Regions from separate parts of the Pseudoalteromonas sp. LC2018020214 genome, predicted to be linked through region 2. Evidence: predicted binding sites of a transcription regulator. Region 2 holds the regulator's gene; each other region holds the start of a gene.
What was found. The regulator MetJ, encoded in region 2, represses methionine synthesis genes. The targets are predictions, from matches to a motif close to TAGACGTCTAGACGTCTA.
Positions count from the first base shown of each region.

Region 1 (6,220 bases), 1.3 Mb from region 2:
AACTGCTGCTACTATTTTTTCACGTGTTAGCGCAGCGCCGCCGCCTTTAATCATTTCGTTTTGAGCGTTTATTTCGTCAGCGCCGTCAACGTATACATCTAAAGCATCAACGTTATTAAGTTCAAACACTTCAATACCTAACGCTTCCAAACGTGCAGTTGACGCTTCTGAGCTTGATACAGCGCCTACAATAGTGTCCTTTACTGAGCCAAGGGCATCAATAAAGTGATTAACAGTAGAGCCTGTACCGACACCTACAATGGTGTTTTCTTTTACAAACTCGAGTGCTGCCCAAGCAGCTGCTTTTTTTAATTCGTCTTGTGTCATTGCTATGTGCTCATGTATGTCAGAAATATGCGGCTAGTAACCAAAATTAAATGTTACCAACAGTATGTTTTATCTGGGGTGATAATGGTTTTAAGTGGTACGTCCCATGACTCGATTGGTAGAGCATCAACTAATTGGCATTCATGTGCAAGGCCAATTAGTTGCGGTTTTTGCCAATTTTGTTCATGTAAACGCGCCAATGTCCGGTCGTAAAACCCACCTCCCATTCCTAGGCGATTACCTTGTTTATCAAATGCAACTAATGGCATAAGGAGGTAATCAAGCGCTGGTAATGGGCATATTTGAGAGCAGTTCAGCTTAGGCTCCAAGATACCATAGCGATTTGCCCTCATGGGTGAGTTTTTCTCATAGCGCTGAAATAGTAAATTAGCGCCATTGAATGGGTGTATTATAGGTAGATAAACAGCATGGTTTAAGTTCCATAATTCTTTAATTAACAATGAAGTGTCTAGTTCTCCGTCGTTACTTAAATAAATGGCAATATGCTTTGAATTCGTTGTATTTTCGCTTTTTAAGTGTTGAATAAAATTCATTTTTAGCGATTGCGCAGCAATTATTTGCTGATTATTTGACAAGTTTTTACGGGTGTTACGAATTTCAGCTCTTATTTGTGCGCGTTTATTGCTCATTAAACTAATTAGCCATTTTTAAAAAGAGAATAAATCGGGAAAAATCAAAAAAACAGCCAGTACGACTAGCAAAATGGTGGCAGTTGCAATCAATGAATATAAAAGTAAGTTACTGCGTTTTTTAGGAGTCGCTAAATCCTCATCTAGCATTAGGTCGTCATTTTGCCATTCGTCTACACTTTCGTCTGGTGTATTTAATTGAGCTTCAGGAAGGCGTTGCTCTAGCTCATCTAGCTTTTCTTCAAGGCGTATTAAGCTGCTAGTGATGTAATCAAGTGCATCAAAAATACGTTCATCACGTTGGTTGTTATTTGCAGCTGCGGGGGAGCTATTTTGAATCGCATTTGAAACAGCTTGCAGCTTACTTTTAATACCTAGGCTTGCTAATAACTTAGTCTGTTTTAACGCTTTGTCTTTATCGCTTGGCGCAAACAGCGGCTTACCTTTAAAAAAAAGAGCTACTTTTTCATCTGACGTTTTTAATTTTGCAGCTAAGTTTGCCCACGCTGTTTTTATGTCAACGTTATCGGCAAGTCCTGCAAATATAACGCGAAAGTTATCGGCCATTTAACTATCCCTAAAGCTTTTATAATGAAATGAGTATATACCTAAAGTACAAAAGAATTCGAGGTTGATTTTATAGTTATTTTGTAGACGTACTACAAACAATGTAACTGATAAGTTTTAGATACAAAAACGGCCCTATTAAGGGCCGTTTTTAATTTACTTCAACACTTTTAGCTTAAAGGCCAGCAGCTGCACGAAGTGCATCAGCTTTATCTGTACGTTCCCAAGGGAATTCGTCACGACCAAAGTGGCCGTAAGCCGCTGTAGGAAGGTAGATAGGGCGCTCTAAATCAAGCATTTGAATTAAGCCGTAAGGGCGCAGGTCAAAGTGTTCACGAATAAGCTCGATTAAACGGCTTTCTTCTAACTTGCTTGTACCAAACGTTTCAACGCTGATAGATGTAGGCTCTGCAACACCGATTGCGTAAGAAACTTGTAATTCACATTTATCAGCAAGACCAGCCGCAACTACGTTTTTAGCAACGTAACGTGCAGCGTATGCAGCTGAGCGGTCAACTTTTGATGGATCTTTACCAGAGAAAGCACCACCACCGTGACGAGCCATACCACCGTATGTATCAACGATGATTTTACGACCTGTTAGACCACAATCGCCCATTGGTCCGCCAATTACAAAGCGACCCGTTGGGTTAATGAAAAATTTAGTCGCGCTTGTAATAAGCTCTGCAGGAAGTACCGGCTTGATGATAGTTTCCATCACCGCTTCTACTAAATCTTTTTGCGAAATGTCTTCGCTGTGCTGAGTAGATAGTACTACTGCATCAATACCTACTGGCTTACCATTTTCGTATGCAAAAGTAACTTGAGATTTTGCATCTGGACGTAACCAGTTAAGCTCGCCGCTTTTACGTACTTGCGCTTGGCGCTGTACTAAACGGTGTGAGTAAGTAATTGGCGCAGGCATTAGCACTTCTGTTTCGTTACATGCGTAACCAAACATAAGACCTTGGTCGCCAGCACCTTGTTCTTCTGGGCTAGTACGGTCAACACCTTGGTTAATGTCAGGAGACTGTTTACCAATAGTGTTTAAAATTGCACATGAATCGGCATCAAAGCCCATGTCTGAATGCGTGTAGCCAATTTCACGTACTGTTTTACGTGTAATTTCTTCAATATCAACCCATGCGCTAGTAGTGATTTCACCACCAACCATAACCATACCTGTTTTTACGTAAGTTTCGCACGCAACACGGGCATGAGAGTCTTGCTCTAGGATAGCATCAAGTACCGCATCAGAGATTTGATCGGCGATTTTATCCGGATGACCTTCAGAAACTGATTCAGAAGTAAATAAATGTTTTGCCATTGTATTTCTGCTCACAAATATTGCGCTTCACAAACGTCGGTATTAGCGCTAAAAAATTAAGGGGCGTATTTTATCGAAAACAAAACACCTTGCATAGTGTTTTTACGCCTAGACGTCTAAATAAAATTACTAATAACTTTTTGGTCTTAAAAAATATTCATAATGCCTCACTTTTATAGGGTTTTTAATTGCACACAGCCCCCACAATAAGTAAGAATGGTCGATATAAACAAACCCAAGTTACTTGGGTGCATAAACAAACACATAAATACCCGCGCAAATACACATAAAGGTAGGAGAATTCATGCCATCTCGCAAAGAACTTGCAAATGCTATTCGCGTCTTGTCAATGGACGCAGTACAAAAGGCCAAATCTGGTCACCCTGGAGCCCCTATGGGCATGGCTGATATCGCAGAAGTATTATGGCGCGATTATCTAAAACACAACCCAACAAATCCAGAGTGGGCTGACCGTGACAGATTTATTCTTTCAAACGGCCACGGTTCAATGCTTATCTATTCTCTATTGCACCTAAGTGGTTACGACTTACCACTGGACGAAATTAAAAACTTCCGTCAAATGCATTCTAAAACACCAGGTCACCCTGAATATGGCTATGCACCAGGAATCGAAACTACTACGGGTCCATTAGGTCAAGGGATCACAAATGCCGTAGGTATGGCAATTGCTGAAAAAGCGCTAGCTGCACAGTTTAACCGCGAAGGTCACGATATTGTTGATCACTTTACCTATGCATTTATGGGCGATGGCTGCCTTATGGAAGGTATTTCTCATGAAGCTGGTTCACTTGCTGGCACATTAGGTCTGGGTAAACTTGTTGCATTTTGGGATGACAACGGCATTTCAATCGATGGTGAAGTAGAAGGTTGGTTTACAGATGACACGCCAGCTCGCTTTAAAGCGTACGGTTGGCATGTAATCAGTGGTGTTGATGGCCACGACAGCGATGCTATAAGTGCTGCAATTGCAGAAGCTAAAAGTGTTACCGATAAACCATCACTAATTTGTTGTAAAACAATTATTGGTTACGGCTCACCTAATAAATCTGGTAGCCACGATTGTCACGGTGCACCACTAGGTGATGACGAAATTAAAGCGTCTCGCGAATTTTTAGGTTGGACTGGCGATGCGTTCGAAATTCCTGATGATATTTACGCACAATGGGATAGCAAAGAAAAAGGTCAACAGCTTGAATCAAGCTGGGACGAAAAATTTGCAGCATACGCAAAAGCATACCCAGAGCTTGCAGCTGAATACAAGCGTCGTATTAATAACGAACTGCCTGGCGATTGGGCTGAAAAATCTCAAGCGTACATTGAGCAATTACAAGCAAACCCTGCAAACCCAGCGTCTCGTAAAGCATCGCAAAATGCATTAAACGCATTTGGTCCGTTATTACCAGAATTTATGGGTGGTTCAGCCGATTTAGCAGGCTCAAACTTAACAATTTGGGATGGCTCTAAAGGTTTAACACACGACGATGCAAGCGGTAACTACATTTACTACGGTGTACGTGAGTTTGGTATGTCGGCAATTATGAATGGTATTGCCCTTCATAAAGGCTTTATTCCTTACGGTGCTACGTTCTTAATGTTTGTTGAATATGCAAAAAATGCCGTACGTATGGCTGCATTAATGAAGCAACCAAGCATTTTTGTATACACGCACGATTCAATCGGTTTAGGTGAAGATGGTCCAACTCACCAACCAGTAGAGCAAATTGCAAGCATGCGTTTAACGCCTAACTTATACAACTGGCGCCCATGTGACCAAGTTGAGTCGGCAATTGCATGGCAACAAGCTATTGAGCGTAAAGACGGTCCTACATCGTTAATCTTTACTCGACAAGGTCTTGAGCAACAAGCGCGTGACGCACAGCAATTAGCAGACGTTAAAAAGGGTGGTTACATCCTTAGCTGTGACGGCAACCCTGAGATTATTTTCATTGCGACGGGCTCTGAAGTGCAACTAGCACAAGATTCAGCAACTGAGCTACGCAGCCAAGGTAAAAAGGTACGTGTTGTTTCTATGCCATGTACTGATGCCTTTGAAGATCAAAGCGCAGAGTACAAAGAAAGCGTATTACCGGCATCTGTTTCACGCCGCGTAGCAGTAGAAGCAGGTATTGCTGACTACTGGTACAAGTACGTAGGTCTAAATGGCGCAGTAGTAGGTATGACTACCTTTGGTGAGTCGGCACCTGCTGGTGAGCTGTTTGAGCACTTTGGTTTTACAGTGGAAAACATTGTAAGCAAAGCAAACGAGCTTTTTTAATCGCTTTGATTAAATAAAGTAAGTAATTGAAAAGCCCGCACATGTTGCGGGTTTTTTTATACCCTAACATGAAGCAACTTCACCTTGAACAATGCTGCTTTCCTTGCAAGAAAGTAAGCTATCAGGCAAGGTGGTGCGATAAAATTTATAAATAAAAATCTTAAATTAATAGCAGGAGCTAAAAATGCCAAAGTTCGATAACGTAAGTGTAGTAAAAAAAGCCAATGTATATTTTGACGGAAAAGTGTCGAGCCGTACCGTTATATTAGGTGATGGCGAAGCGAAAACGTTAGGCTTTATGCAACCAGGTGAGTTTGTTTTTGATACAAACCAAAAAGAATGCATGGAGCTTTTAGCTGGCCAATGGGATATTTTATTACCAGGGGCAAGTGAGTGGAAAACATTTAACGCGGGTGAATCGTTTAATGTTGATGCAAATGTAAGCTTTAAAGTAAAAGTATCTGATTTTGCTGACTACTGTTGTTCGTACACAGATTAATCAATACAGCTAGACGTCTGAAAGCCCATGCTCTATGGGCTTTGCATAAACTTTGCACAACGCATGATTTAAATCACCAAAAACCGCAAATAAACCTCAAATATCTCTCTTTTTTCCTTGTGTTAATCTAAATAGCCCCCAATACTATTTATGAGGTAACAAATAAAAGGATACCCTATGAAAATTAATCTTTCTGGTCACCATGTTGAAGTTACTGACTCTATTAGAGAGCACATCAACGAAAAATTTTCAAAAATCGAGAGCCACTTTCCATCGCTTATTGCACTCGATATTATTTTGTCTAAAGAGCATCATAAAATCCAAGCTGAAATTAGCACTAATTACGAAGGCACGCGCATATCGGTAAAAGGGGAAAACGAAGTTATGTACCCAGCCATTGCAAGCGCAGCTAAAAAACTCGATGCGGCACTAAAACATCGAAAAGGGCAGATAAAAGCAAACTTACACGAAAAGCCTGTTAGCACTACACCTGAAATCGCACACGAGATCATCCAAGAGATGGATCTTAAATAAAATTTAGTTCCAAAGTATTG
Region 1 covers NZ_CP066804.1:2,816,155-2,822,374, reverse strand. The annotation lists gene rpiA (ribose-5-phosphate isomerase RpiA) at 1-327, opposite strand, end outside; gene JG479_RS12515 (5-formyltetrahydrofolate cyclo-ligase) at 381-977, opposite strand; gene JG479_RS12510 (hypothetical protein) at 996-1,544, opposite strand; gene metK (methionine adenosyltransferase) at 1,720-2,871, opposite strand; gene tkt (transketolase) at 3,176-5,167, shown strand; gene ppnP (pyrimidine/purine nucleoside phosphorylase) at 5,352-5,666, shown strand; gene hpf (ribosome hibernation-promoting factor, HPF/YfiA family) at 5,844-6,200, shown strand.
Region 1: metK (methionine adenosyltransferase) is a predicted target of MetJ. The motif match lies at 2,973-2,990, and genes of this name have one in related genera.

Region 2 (6,220 bases):
TTAAATAGTACAAATTTTAACTAGGTTGATAAAAGTAGCTAACGTGGGCTTATCTGTTTTTAAAGTAGTGTAGTAGGCTGTTATTTTAAGTTTATGATGATGCGTTAAACATACATTTTTTTAATATTTTAATAGACATAAACGCACCTCAAAACTTACTTTTTTGGTGAATTTTTATTTATCAAATGTTTATATAATCCTGCAAAGTTACTGAAAAACCTCTTAAAATTAAAGGATATAGCATATAACAGGATAGACCTGATATTGCTTGGAATTTAAAAATAATAAGGGTATCGTACCCCAAGACTCCACCTCTCACTTTAACTTAAATTGCAGGATACCATCGCGTTATGTCTGACTTTCGTGAACAAGCACTACATTATCACTCACATCCCGTACCTGGTAAAATTAGCATTGAGCTAACAAAACCAGCTGAAACAGTTCAAGACTTAGCCCTAGCTTATAGCCCAGGTGTCGCTGAACCTGTACGTGAAATTGCCGCAGATCCTGCAAATGCATATAAATATACCGGTAAAGGTAACATGGTTGCGGTTATCACTAATGGTACTGCAATTTTGGGCTTGGGTAATTTAGGTCCTTTAGCGTCTAAGCCCGTAATGGAAGGCAAGGCGTTATTGTTTAAACGTTTTGCAGGGCTTGATTCTATTGATATTGAAGTAAAGCACAAAACAACAGAAGACTTTATTAACACGGTGGCCAATATTGCTGACACATTCGGTGGTATTAACCTTGAAGATATTAAAGCACCAGAGTGTTTTGAAATTGAAAAAGCATTAATAGAGCGTTGTAGCATTCCTGTTTTTCATGACGACCAACACGGCACCGCCATTGTTACGGCTGCCGGCATGTTAAATGCGCTAGAAGTACAAGGTAAATCAATTGAAGATGCAATAATTGTATGTTTAGGTGCAGGCGCTGCTGCAGTTGCGTGTATGGAACTGTTAATTAAGTGTGGTGCACTGCGTGAACACATTTATATGCTTGACCGCAAAGGTGTTATTCATACTCGTCGCGATGATTTAAATGAATATAAACAGCTTTTTGCTAACAATACCGATAAACGCACATTGCAAGATGTAATTGCAGATGCTGATGTGTTTGTTGGTGTTTCGGGTCCTAACTTGTTAGCTGCCGAAGATTTAAAACTAATGGCAGAAAAACCGGTCGTGTTTGCCTGTTCAAACCCAGATCCAGAGATCGATCCTGCACTTGCTCACGGCGCACGCAACGATTTAATTATGGCAACAGGGCGCTCTGATTACCCTAACCAGGTTAACAATGTTTTATGTTTCCCGTTTATTTTCCGTGGTGCGCTTGATGTACGTGCAAGCGCGATTAACGATGAAATGAAAATTGCTGCAGTTGAGGCTATTCGTAGTATTGCCAAAGAGCCTGTACCTGCAGAAGTTTTAAAAGCCGCAGGCGTAGATAAGCTAGAGTTTGGTGCGCAGTACATTATTCCAAAACCAATGGATCCGCGTTTACTACCGCGTATAGCTAAAGCTGTAGCACTTGCTGCGGTAGAGTCGGGTGTTGCGCAAATTGACTTGCCTGAAAATTATATGGCGTAATATATAACGCTTAAACAAAAAAACCTCAGCAATGCTGAGGTTTTTTGATTAAAAAGGTAACGATTTATTCTTCGTTTAAAATAGGCACTTCTAAACCCATTTCTTGCATTATCTTTTTAACTTCTTCTGGTACTTTTTCTGCGTTGTCTTTACGTAGGTCATCGTCATTTGGTAAAGGTTGGCCAGTAAATGCATGCAAAAACGCCTCACATAGCAATTCACTATTTGTTGCATGGCGAAGGTTGTTGATTTGACGACGCGTACGCTCATCCGTTAAAACTTTTAATACATTTAGCGGGATCGAAACGGTGATCTTTTTAACTTGCTCTGATTTTTTCCCGTGTTCTGCGTATGGGTGAATATACTCACCATTCCATTTAGCCATAAGATGTATCGTTGCCTCAGATTATTAATTTCTCACACGGTATAAAAAGCGTGTAAATATGCGTGAAATTCTATCGATTTAAAAAAGATAGTCAAATAATAGATACCGATCTATCTTAATAAGCCTATTTGGGATGTAAAAATAAGCTCACTTTTGTGAGTTAAAATGTGATACTAGCAAACGCCTTTCCTAACTTTAGCCATCTAGAGCTTTAAAATCCTTTGACTTATTAAAATGGATAACTTACTCTTTTAGACGTCTAAACATCCAAATTAATCAGGTGACGAATATGAGCGAAAAAAACAAAGCGACCATTGCTGTACGTAACGGCGTTGATGCTGATAAACATCATGGTGCAGTGGTGCCGCCAATTTATTTATCAACGACTTATTCGTTTGCCGACTTTGATACCAAGCGTGAGTATGATTATGGCCGCAGTGGTAACCCTAATCGTGATATTTTAGCAGAGACGCTTGCTAAGCTTGAAGGCGGCGCTCGCGGCATAATTACGGCCACTGGTATGGCAGCCGTGCATTTAGCTACTCAGCTACTTAACAGTGACGACACGTTAGTAATTCCACATGATTGTTATGGTGGTAGCTATCGTTTATTTACATCGTTACAAAAACGCGGACTATTGAAGCTTGAAGTATTAGATTTAACAAAAGAAGAAAGCCTTCAACAAATTTTAGCAATTAAACCTAAGCTTATTTGGATAGAGACTCCAAGTAACCCAGTACTTCGTTTAACCGATATTAAAGCGGTTACCGATGTTGCTAAGCAATGCGGTGCATTGGTTGCCGCAGATAACACGTTTTTGTCTCCTGCCTTACAAAACCCTATTAAGTTTGGTGTAGATATTGTGGTGCATTCAACTACTAAATACATTAACGGGCACTCAGATGTAGTGGGCGGCGCTGTTATTGCTGCAACACAAGAGCTTGGTGATGAGCTTGCTTGGTGGGCAAATAATATTGGTATTACGGGCGCCCCTTTTGATAGTTATTTAACGCTTCGTGGTCTACGTACTTTAAATGTGCGCTTAAGGCAGCACCAAGAAAATGCGCTAGCAATAGCTAAGTACCTTGAAAGCTCCAATTTTGTAAGCCAAGTTTACTATCCAGGACTTGAGTCACATCCTCAGCATGAGCTTGCTAAAGCACAACAACTTGGCTTTGGTGGCATGGTTAGTTTTGATATTAAAGGCGATATAAACGACGCTGCAGCATTTTTAACTAGTCTTAAAACGTTTAGTTTAGCTGAGTCACTAGGTGGCGTAGAGAGTTTAATTTGTCACCCCGCAACTATGACGCACGCAGGCATGGAGGCAAAGGCACGTTTAGAAGCGGGTGTGGGCGATACGCTTATTCGTATTTCGGTTGGGATTGAAGATATACACGATTTAATAGCTGACTTTGAACGAGTATTTGAACTTGTAAAACCAGGGCAAAATAAAAATGTTGGCCGTGTAGGCAAAGGTGCTGGCACTTCTGGTGAAAACGTTAAATTAAGTGCAGCCCGTCCAGCGCTTTGGTAAGTAATACCAATCCGCAATAATACCTAGGGCGTGTTGATCTTTGGTGGGTGAATTTGCAGCAGTATGTTTGGTTTTTAGGCAAGGCGGAGCCTATGTAGTGTGGTTATTCCCCATGAATAGGCGATAACGCAGCATAAATACCAAACATGCGCTGCCCTTTGGGTTCTTTCTAGGGACGATTAACTCTTTGTTGCCTACATGGATGTAGGTAAGGGGCGTGAGCAGGACGCGGAAGCTTTGCTCGGTTTTTACTTAGCCCACTAGGTTACAAACCTCGCGCCGCGATTTAATCTTCCTTGGATTGAACAAATTTCAATCCACAAAGATCAACACGCCCTAATCAATTTGAGGGATTAAACCGCACGATAACATCGTTAAAAATTCCTAATATAGAACAACTAAATAACGAAATTTTTGCCTTGTTATCGATACGGTTTTCTTACCTCAAAATAGACAACTTAATTAAGCGAATTGGTATAAATATGGTCAATTGTGTACATAAATTTGGTGGTTCAAGCTTAAGCTCTAGTGAGCGCTATCAAAGCGTAGCTAAAATAATTATAGGGCATACTCAGCCGGGCGACTGTGTTGTAGTGTCTGCTGCAGGTAAGACTACAGATACACTTGTGTCGTTGTGGCAAAGTTATCAGCTGCAAGACACGCAAGCTGTCGCTGATATTTTACTGCAGTTAAATAACCATCAAAGCGATTTAATTGAGCAGTTGTTACAAGCTGATTTAAAGCGCAGCGCACTTAAAACACTAAATACCGAGCTTAGTAATATTGCAGAACTTGCTCAAGCTGAGCAGCTAAAAGAGGCTGCGTTACTTGCGCATGGGGAACTGTGGTCAGCACGTTTACTCGCTACTTATTTACAGCAGTTAAATATTGAGGCGTGTGCTCAAGATGCCCGTAGTCTTTTTACCTTAAACGATGGTGAATTAATGCATGCGCAAAATGCGCAGCAATGTCGACAGTCAATTTTGCCTAATAAGATAAATGTTGTTACTGGGTTTATTGCCGCTGATACGAAAGGTGAGACCGTAACACTTGGACGCAACGGTAGCGATTATAGTGCAACACTACTTGCAAATTACTGTAATGCTAAGCAAGTATGTATTTGGACCGATACACAGGGAGTGTTTAGCACTGATCCTCGTAAGGTAAAAAAAGCGATTAAGTACGGCAAAATTTGTCGCGGGCAAGCTAATTTATTAGCTCGTTTGGGTAACCCTGTATTACATGCAAAAACACTATCGCCACTTAAAAACACAGATATTAAGCTAGCTGTTCGTAGTAGTTTTGATGTGCAAGCAAGCCCAACAGATATAGTAAAAGAAGGTTCAGCAAAGAAAAAGCGCTTTATAACCACGCTGCAAAATGTTGATTTATTAATGGTTGAAGGATTAAGTGAAGGTGAGGTCGCAAGCGTTAGTCAGCTTATTCAGCATAGCCTTCATCATTTTAACCATAATGGTGAAGTGTATTTAGTAGTACCGGCTGCACAAACATATCAAGTTATTAATTACTTTGCTGGTAGAGCTAATATTAGTGAGTCAAATTTAAATGGCTGTGCAATTGTTGCCCCTGAGCAAGACGTTAGCGTACTGAAACTGCAAGCTTTAGAGGTATTAGCTGAACAGACTATAAAGCCGCGTTTTGTGCATCAAGATAATGGTTATGTTTTATTACTAACAGACCAATTTATAGATAGCGATATACAAAGCGCCTTACACGATAAGCTAATCAATAAAGGCCAAGAAATAGCCGTTATAGTTGCGGGCCTTGGCAATGTAGGCGATGCTTTTATTGAGCAGTTATCGGCACAATTTGAGCGTTTATCAGACGACTTTAGTATTAAATTGGTAGCGCTGGTTCGCTCTAAACATATGTTATTTAATGCAAGTGGCATAAATATATCGCAATGGAAAACTCAATGGCAGCATGAGGCAAATAGCTATGAAGCTGCGGATTTACTTAATGCGATAAGCGAGCTTGACTACGAACATAAAGTGTTAATAGATATTACTGCAAGTGAGCAGTTTAGCTTTTTATATACAGATTTTGTAGACAGAGATTGTCATTTAATTAGTGCTAACAAATATGCAGGTACAGCACCGACTTCTTGGTATAAAGCACTTCGTAGTAACCTTGGCGAACGTAATTTACATTGGCGATATAATACAAGTGTAGGCGCAGGCTTACCTATCAATTTTGCTTTGGCTGATTTGCAAAATAGTGGTGATAAAATTACGCGTATTGAAGGCGTGTTCTCGGGTACACTTTCGTGGTTATGTAGTAAGTATGATGGTACCACTGCTTTTTCTGAGTTGGTATTAGAAGCACAGAAAATGGGGTTCACAGAGCCTGACCCTCGCGAGGATTTATCTGGACGAGATATGCAGCGTAAGTTACTTATTTTAGCCCGAGAGTTAGGTATAGAGCTTGAGCTTGGTGATATTAGCTTATCGGCATTAATGCCCGGCGAGCTTGCGCTAGGAAGCTGGGAAGACTTTCTAAACAATAAAGCCCAGCTAGATGCGTTCATTGAAGAGCATGCTGATACAGCAAAAGCTAATAACTCAGTACTGAGATACACAGGCCTATTAGATATAACAAAAACTGAAGTTATCGCTAAAGTAGGAATTACGTATGTGCCCAATGGAGATGCGTTAGCAAACCTTACACCTGGCGATAATATTTTTG
Region 2 covers NZ_CP066804.1:390,421-396,640, forward strand. The annotation lists gene JG479_RS01755 (malic enzyme-like NAD(P)-binding protein) at 351-1,592, shown strand; gene metJ (met regulon transcriptional regulator MetJ) at 1,657-1,977, opposite strand; gene metB (cystathionine gamma-synthase) at 2,267-3,514, shown strand; gene metL (bifunctional aspartate kinase/homoserine dehydrogenase II) at 3,997-6,220, shown strand, end outside.

Region 3 (6,220 bases), 1.4 Mb from region 2:
TGCTTTTTCTTCTTCTGCTACAGCAAAGCCACTTAAAGTAACTAGTAATAATGTAAGTAGTAAGCGCATTATAATCTCAATTAATTTATGAGCTTAAATTGTAGTATAAAGTTTATGTTACTTATATTTTTAAACTAAATTTAGATCTATATTATTCAGGTATTGAGTGCAACAATGTTCGTGCATTTAAATGAAGGTTTGGATCTTCTGGATTTGACGTATTAGTCAGCCAAATTACATTGCCTTCTTTATTTACAAACAATGTAGTAGGTGTGCCTCGTATACCTAATTGCTGTGCTATTGCATCGGCTTTTACTGCTGTTTTAAAAGTATAACCTCTTTCGCTAAGTGCTTTAGCGGGAGTAGCATCGTTATCTTCTTTAAAGCTCACGGCAATAACTTTTAAGCCCATATCATCAATTTTTTGAAGTGCTGGCTGTAGCTTTTTACAGTACGGGCACCACGTTGCCCAAAAGTGTAAAACGTAAGGTTGACCTAATAAATCTTGAGTGTTGAGCGGCGACCCATCAGCCATTTGTAAATTTAATGTAGGCAATTTGGGATATATTGCTTCTGAGCTTGTATCTTGTGCGTAAGCTGTAAAGCTTAATAAAATTAGCGTGATGGTAATAAATAGCTGTTTCATAATATGCTCTTTTTTATTTTACATATTAAACAAGAACGATAATTTAACATTTTTATTTCAAACTAAAAGCCAGCAGCTTGTTCAACAACAATAGCGTGGCGTTTAGCGAGGCGTAGGTGATCTCTATCGTAACCTCCACCTATCACAGTAGCTACAGGTGTATTGTGTTCAAGGCAGCGTTTTAATACTAAATGGTCACGTTTAGCTATGCCATCCCAGCTAATATCTAACTTACCCAAGCCATCACCTTGCCAAATATCAACGCCAGCATCGTAAAGTACTAAACTTGGGTTTAGCTCTTTAAGTAAATAACTTAGTGTTTCGTCAACTATGGCAAGGTATTCGTCGTCCTTCATATTATTTGCCAGGCCAATGTCTAAATCGCTAGCGGACTTTCTAAAGGGGAAGTTTTTTTCGCAATGGATAGAGCAGGTATACGCATAGGGTTGATGCTGTAACATTGCGGCTGTACCATCACCTTGGTGCACGTCTAAATCAAAAATAAGTACGTTAGTTACCTCACCCGATCTAATTAAAGTTTGCGTGGTAAAGGCCAAATCGTTGACCATACAAAAACCTGAACCAAAGTCATTATGTGCGTGATGTGTACCACCAGCAAGATGACACGCTATACCGTGTTTAAGTGCTAAACGGGCTGTCTGTAGCGTTCCTTGAGGGGCTGTAAATGTACGTGCCATAAGCTCTTTTGACCAAGGTAGGCCAATGCGACGCATTGCTTTTTCATCTAAGCGGTTGTGCCATAAATCTTGGATATAATTATCGCAATGCACAAGCTCAAGCGGCTCTGGCGTGCCTAATATTGGCTCAACTAGGTTACTGCCGATTAAACCAAGCTCTGCAACATGTTGATATAAATGTGCAAATTTACTCATTACAAAGCGATGCTTAGGATCAAAGCTAAACGAGTAGTTAGGATGGTATACCAAAGGCAAATGAGGATTTAAGCGCATATTTACAAGCTTTATAAAGTTTGCGCTATGGTAATCAACTTAAGAGAATGAGTCTATTGTGAGTCATTAATAAGTGACGCTAATTCGCGATGCAGTAGCTCATCATCGGCTAAGTTTAGCTCTATTAAACGCTTTAAATAAGTAATACTGTCTATATCAATGTGATGGCATTTTAAACCAATATGATCGGCTTCAATATGGCAAATTACTACTTCCATTTTTATTTCTATATCGCTTTGAGGCAATGTAAAGCGCAGTATTGCTTGCGTATTGTGGCTGCCAATAAATGCATCACAATTAGTAACCAACGCGCCATGTAACGATAGATCGAGTAATTTACACGGATACTGTTGGCTATCAAAACATAACAGGGCGTTAGTTGAAAATAGCACACGAGAAAACTGTCGACGATTTTGCATAACCTAATTTAGCCTTACTGTTTTTATAATAAATTAAGCATAGCGGGTAATTCTCTACATGCTAGCAAGATGTGCTCCTGTAATGCTGGTGGCATAAAAAAGCCCTGCAAAGTGCAGGGCTTAAGTTATACAAACATAAAATTAACCAATATTTTTAGCCAATTTTTTTGTATTTAATACGTTTAGGTTGAGTTGCCTCAGCGCCTAGGGTCTTTTTAAGCCACTCTTCATATTCAGTGTAGTTACCATCAAAGAAGTTAATTTGACCTTCATCGCGGTAATCTAAAATATGTGTAGCAATACGGTCAAGGAACCAACGGTCATGCGAGATACACATTACACAACCTGGGAACTCTAAAATAGCGTTCTCCAGTGCACGTAGTGTTTCAACGTCCAAGTCATTGGTTGGCTCATCGAGTAGTAACACATTGCCGCCAGCTTTTAATAACTTAGCAAGGTGTAAGCGGTTACGCTCCCCACCTGATAGGTCTTTAACAAACTTTTGCTGATCGTTACCTTTAAAGTTAAAGCGACTTACATATGCTCGGCTTGGGAACTCAAAGTTACCAATTTTCAGTACGTCTTGTCCGTCTGATATTTCTTGGAAAACAGTTTTGCTTTCGTCCATACCGTCGCGGAATTGATCAACAGTAGCTAGGTGTACTGTTTCGCCAACGCTGATGTTACCGCTGTCTTGCGTTTGCTCACCGCTTATCATTTTAAACAGCGTTGATTTACCCGCGCCATTCGCGCCAATAATGCCCACAATGGCACCTTTTGGCATGCTAAAGCTTAAGTCATCAATTAAAACTCGATCGCCAAAACTCTTACGAAGATTAGTTACTTCAAGTACTTGGTCACCTAAACGCGGACCAGGTGGGATAAACATCTCGTTAGTTTCGTTACGTTTTTGGTAATCAGACTGCTGCATTTCAGTAAACTGAGCCATACGTGCTTTTGACTTAGCTTGACGACCTTTAGGGTTTGAACGAACCCATTCAAGTTCTTGCGCAATTGATTTTTGACGTGCTTTTTCAGATTTTTGTTCTTGCTGTAAGCGCGCATCTTTTTGTTCAAGCCAAGAAGAGTAGTTACCTTCCCATGGAATACCTTCACCACGGTCAAGCTCTAATATCCAGCCAGCTACATTATCAAGGAAGTAACGGTCATGCGTTACTGCCACAACAGTGCCTTCGTAATCGTGTAAGAAGCGCTCTAACCATGCAACCGACTCAGCATCTAAGTGGTTAGTAGGCTCATCAAGAATAAGCATGTCTGGTTTTTCAAGTAATAATCGACATATAGCAACACGACGACGCTCACCACCTGAAAGGTGCTCAATTTTAGCATCCCACTCTGGCAGGCGAAGTGCATCAGCTGCGCGTTCTAAAACGTTGTCGATGTTATGACCATCGTGCGCTTGAATAACAGCTTCAAGCTCGCCTTGCTCTTTTGCAAGTGCGTCAAAGTCAGCGTCTTCCATGGCGTATTCGTTATACACTTCGTCAAGACGTTTAAGTGCATGTTTAACTTCGCCAACAGCTTCTTCAACAGTTTCACGTACTGTTTTACTTTCGTCTAAAATAGGTTCTTGCGGTAAATAACCAATTTTAGTACCAGGCTGAGGATGTGCATCACCTTCAAAATCTTGGTCAACACCGGCCATAATACGCAGTAACGTAGATTTACCAGAACCGTTTAAACCAAGCACACCAATTTTAGCGCCAGGAAAAAAGTGCAACGAAATATCTTTTAAGATAGTGCGCTTAGGTGGCACAACCTTAGATACTCGACTCATCGAGAATATAAATTTATCAGGTAAAACCATGGAGGAAAGCCTTCAAATAATAATAAAAATTTCAATGTTGTATTGTAGTGGCTGACAGGTGAAACAGTCAACGAATGGCGGGTTTTAAAGCACCAAAGCATGCTTGTAAGTAAAGTATAAAATCATGAATAAATTTCATTTGGACATCTATACATCTAGAGGTTGATATTTTTTACTTTCAGTTCATAATTAAGCCTCGGTTTTTATGAGCAGGAGTAAAGTATGCCAATTACAGTAAAAGACGAGTTGCCGGCAATTGCACGTTTACGTCAAGAAAACGTATTTGTAATGCCAAAAAGTCGTGCAAAAACGCAAGAAATACGCCCAATGCGTTTGGCTATTTTAAACTTGATGCCTAATAAAGTAGAAACCGAAGTTCAGTTTATTCGTTTGCTTGCCAATTCGCCTTTGCAAGTAAACGTAGAACTACTGCGCCTCGACACTCACCGCAGTAGCAGCAATTCAGAAGAGCACCTTGATACCTTTTACCGTTATTTTTCTGAGGTTAAAGACAACAATTACGATGCATTAATAGTAACTGGTGCGCCACTTGCCCATTTAGAATACGACGATGTAGCGTATTGGGATGAGCTAAAGGTCATTATTGATTGGGCTGAGCAACACGTTACCTCTACGTTATTTTCGTGTTGGGCAGCGCATGCAGCGTTATATCACCGTTACAATTTAAAACGCGATTTAAAAGACGATAAACTGTGTGGCGTATTTACTCACCAGTGTTATTTTGATCACGGTGCACTGACTCGCGGATTCGACGATACCTTTTTAGTACCGCACTCACGCTACGGCCATATTGATATAAATAAAATAAACGCCTGTGAAGAGCTCGTTGTACTGGCAGGTTCTGAGCGAGTAGGGGCTTACTTACTTAAAAATAAATCAGGTAGCCAAGTGTTTATAACCGGCCACCCAGAGTACGACGCCGACTCGCTAAAAGCAGAATACGAGCGCGATTGTAAAAAAAGCCCTAATGCACCAAAGCCCGAAAATTACTTTCCGGATGACGATGCAACCAAACAACCTTCAAAAACGTGGCAAAGCCATGCTTTTTTACTTTTTTCGAACTGGTTAAATTACTACGTGTACCAAACCACACCGTATGATATTAATTTAGTTAGCCAAGACGTGAGGACTAACAACTATGCCGAATAACGCGCCTAGAAATAATAAACAAGCCGAAATAAGTGCCGCATTAAAAGAACGCATTTTAATTTTAGATGGCGCTATGGGCACCATGATCCAAGATCATAAGCTAGAAGAAGAAGACTATCGCGGAGAGCGTTTTAAAGACTGGCATGTATTAATTAAAGGCAATAACGATTTATTAAGCCTAACCAAGCCCGACTTAATCACTGATATTCATCGTGGTTTTTTATCAGCGGGCGCCGATATTATTGAAACCAACACGTTTAACTCGACCACTATTTCGATGGAAGATTACGACATGGCAAACCTAAGCCGTGAAATAAACCTAGAGTCGGCTAAATTAGCACGCGCAATTTGCGATGAATTTACGGCTAAAACGCCAGAAAAACCGCGCTATGTAGCCGGTGTTTTAGGGCCGACCTCTAAAACGTGTTCAATTTCGCCAGACGTAAACGATCCGGGTTACCGAAACGTTACCTTTGATAAGCTAGTTACTGCGTATGTAGAGTCTACCCTTGCATTAATGGAAGGCGGCGCCGATTTAATACTAATCGAAACTATATTCGACACGCTTAATGCAAAAGCCGCCTCGTTTGGCGTAGAAGAAGCCTTTGAGCAAGCAGGGCGTAAATTACCAGTTATGATTTCGGGGACTATTACCGATGCCTCTGGACGTACGCTTTCGGGGCAAACAACCGAAGCATTTTATAACTCTATTCGCCATATTAAGCCTATTTCGATTGGTTTAAACTGCGCGCTTGGCCCTGATTTACTGCGCCAATATGTAGAAGAGCTTTCGCGCGTGTGCGAAACCTTTACATCGGTACACCCTAATGCGGGCTTGCCTAATGAGTTTGGTGAATACGACTTAGAAGCGCCTGAAATGGCAGCCGAAATTATCGATTGGGGTAAATCGGGCTTTATTAATATAGTAGGTGGATGTTGTGGCACCACGCCTGCGCATATTCGTGCTTTTGCAAAAGGTCTAGCGGGCGTTAAACCACGCCAATTGCCAGAGCTTGAAGTACGCATGCGTTTATCAGGCCTTGAAGCCTGTAACTTAAATTAAGGAGCCAACATGACCCAACAAATAGCAGTATTTACTAATGTCGGCGAACGTACCAATGTAACCGGTTCTGCCATGTTTAAACGTTTAATCATGGAAGAAGACTTTGAAGCCGCGCTAACAGTG
Region 3 covers NZ_CP066804.1:2,711,183-2,717,402, reverse strand. The annotation lists gene JG479_RS12050 (hypothetical protein) at 1-69, opposite strand, end outside; gene JG479_RS12045 (TlpA family protein disulfide reductase) at 152-646, opposite strand; gene JG479_RS12040 (histone deacetylase family protein) at 709-1,617, opposite strand; gene JG479_RS12035 (PilZ domain-containing protein) at 1,671-2,036, opposite strand; gene ettA (energy-dependent translational throttle protein EttA) at 2,191-3,864, opposite strand; gene metA (homoserine O-acetyltransferase MetA) at 4,087-5,034, shown strand; gene JG479_RS12020 (homocysteine S-methyltransferase family protein) at 5,024-6,097, shown strand; gene metH (methionine synthase) at 6,107-6,220, shown strand, end outside.
Region 3: metA (homoserine O-acetyltransferase MetA) is a predicted target of MetJ. The motif match lies at 4,005-4,022, and genes of this name have one in related genera.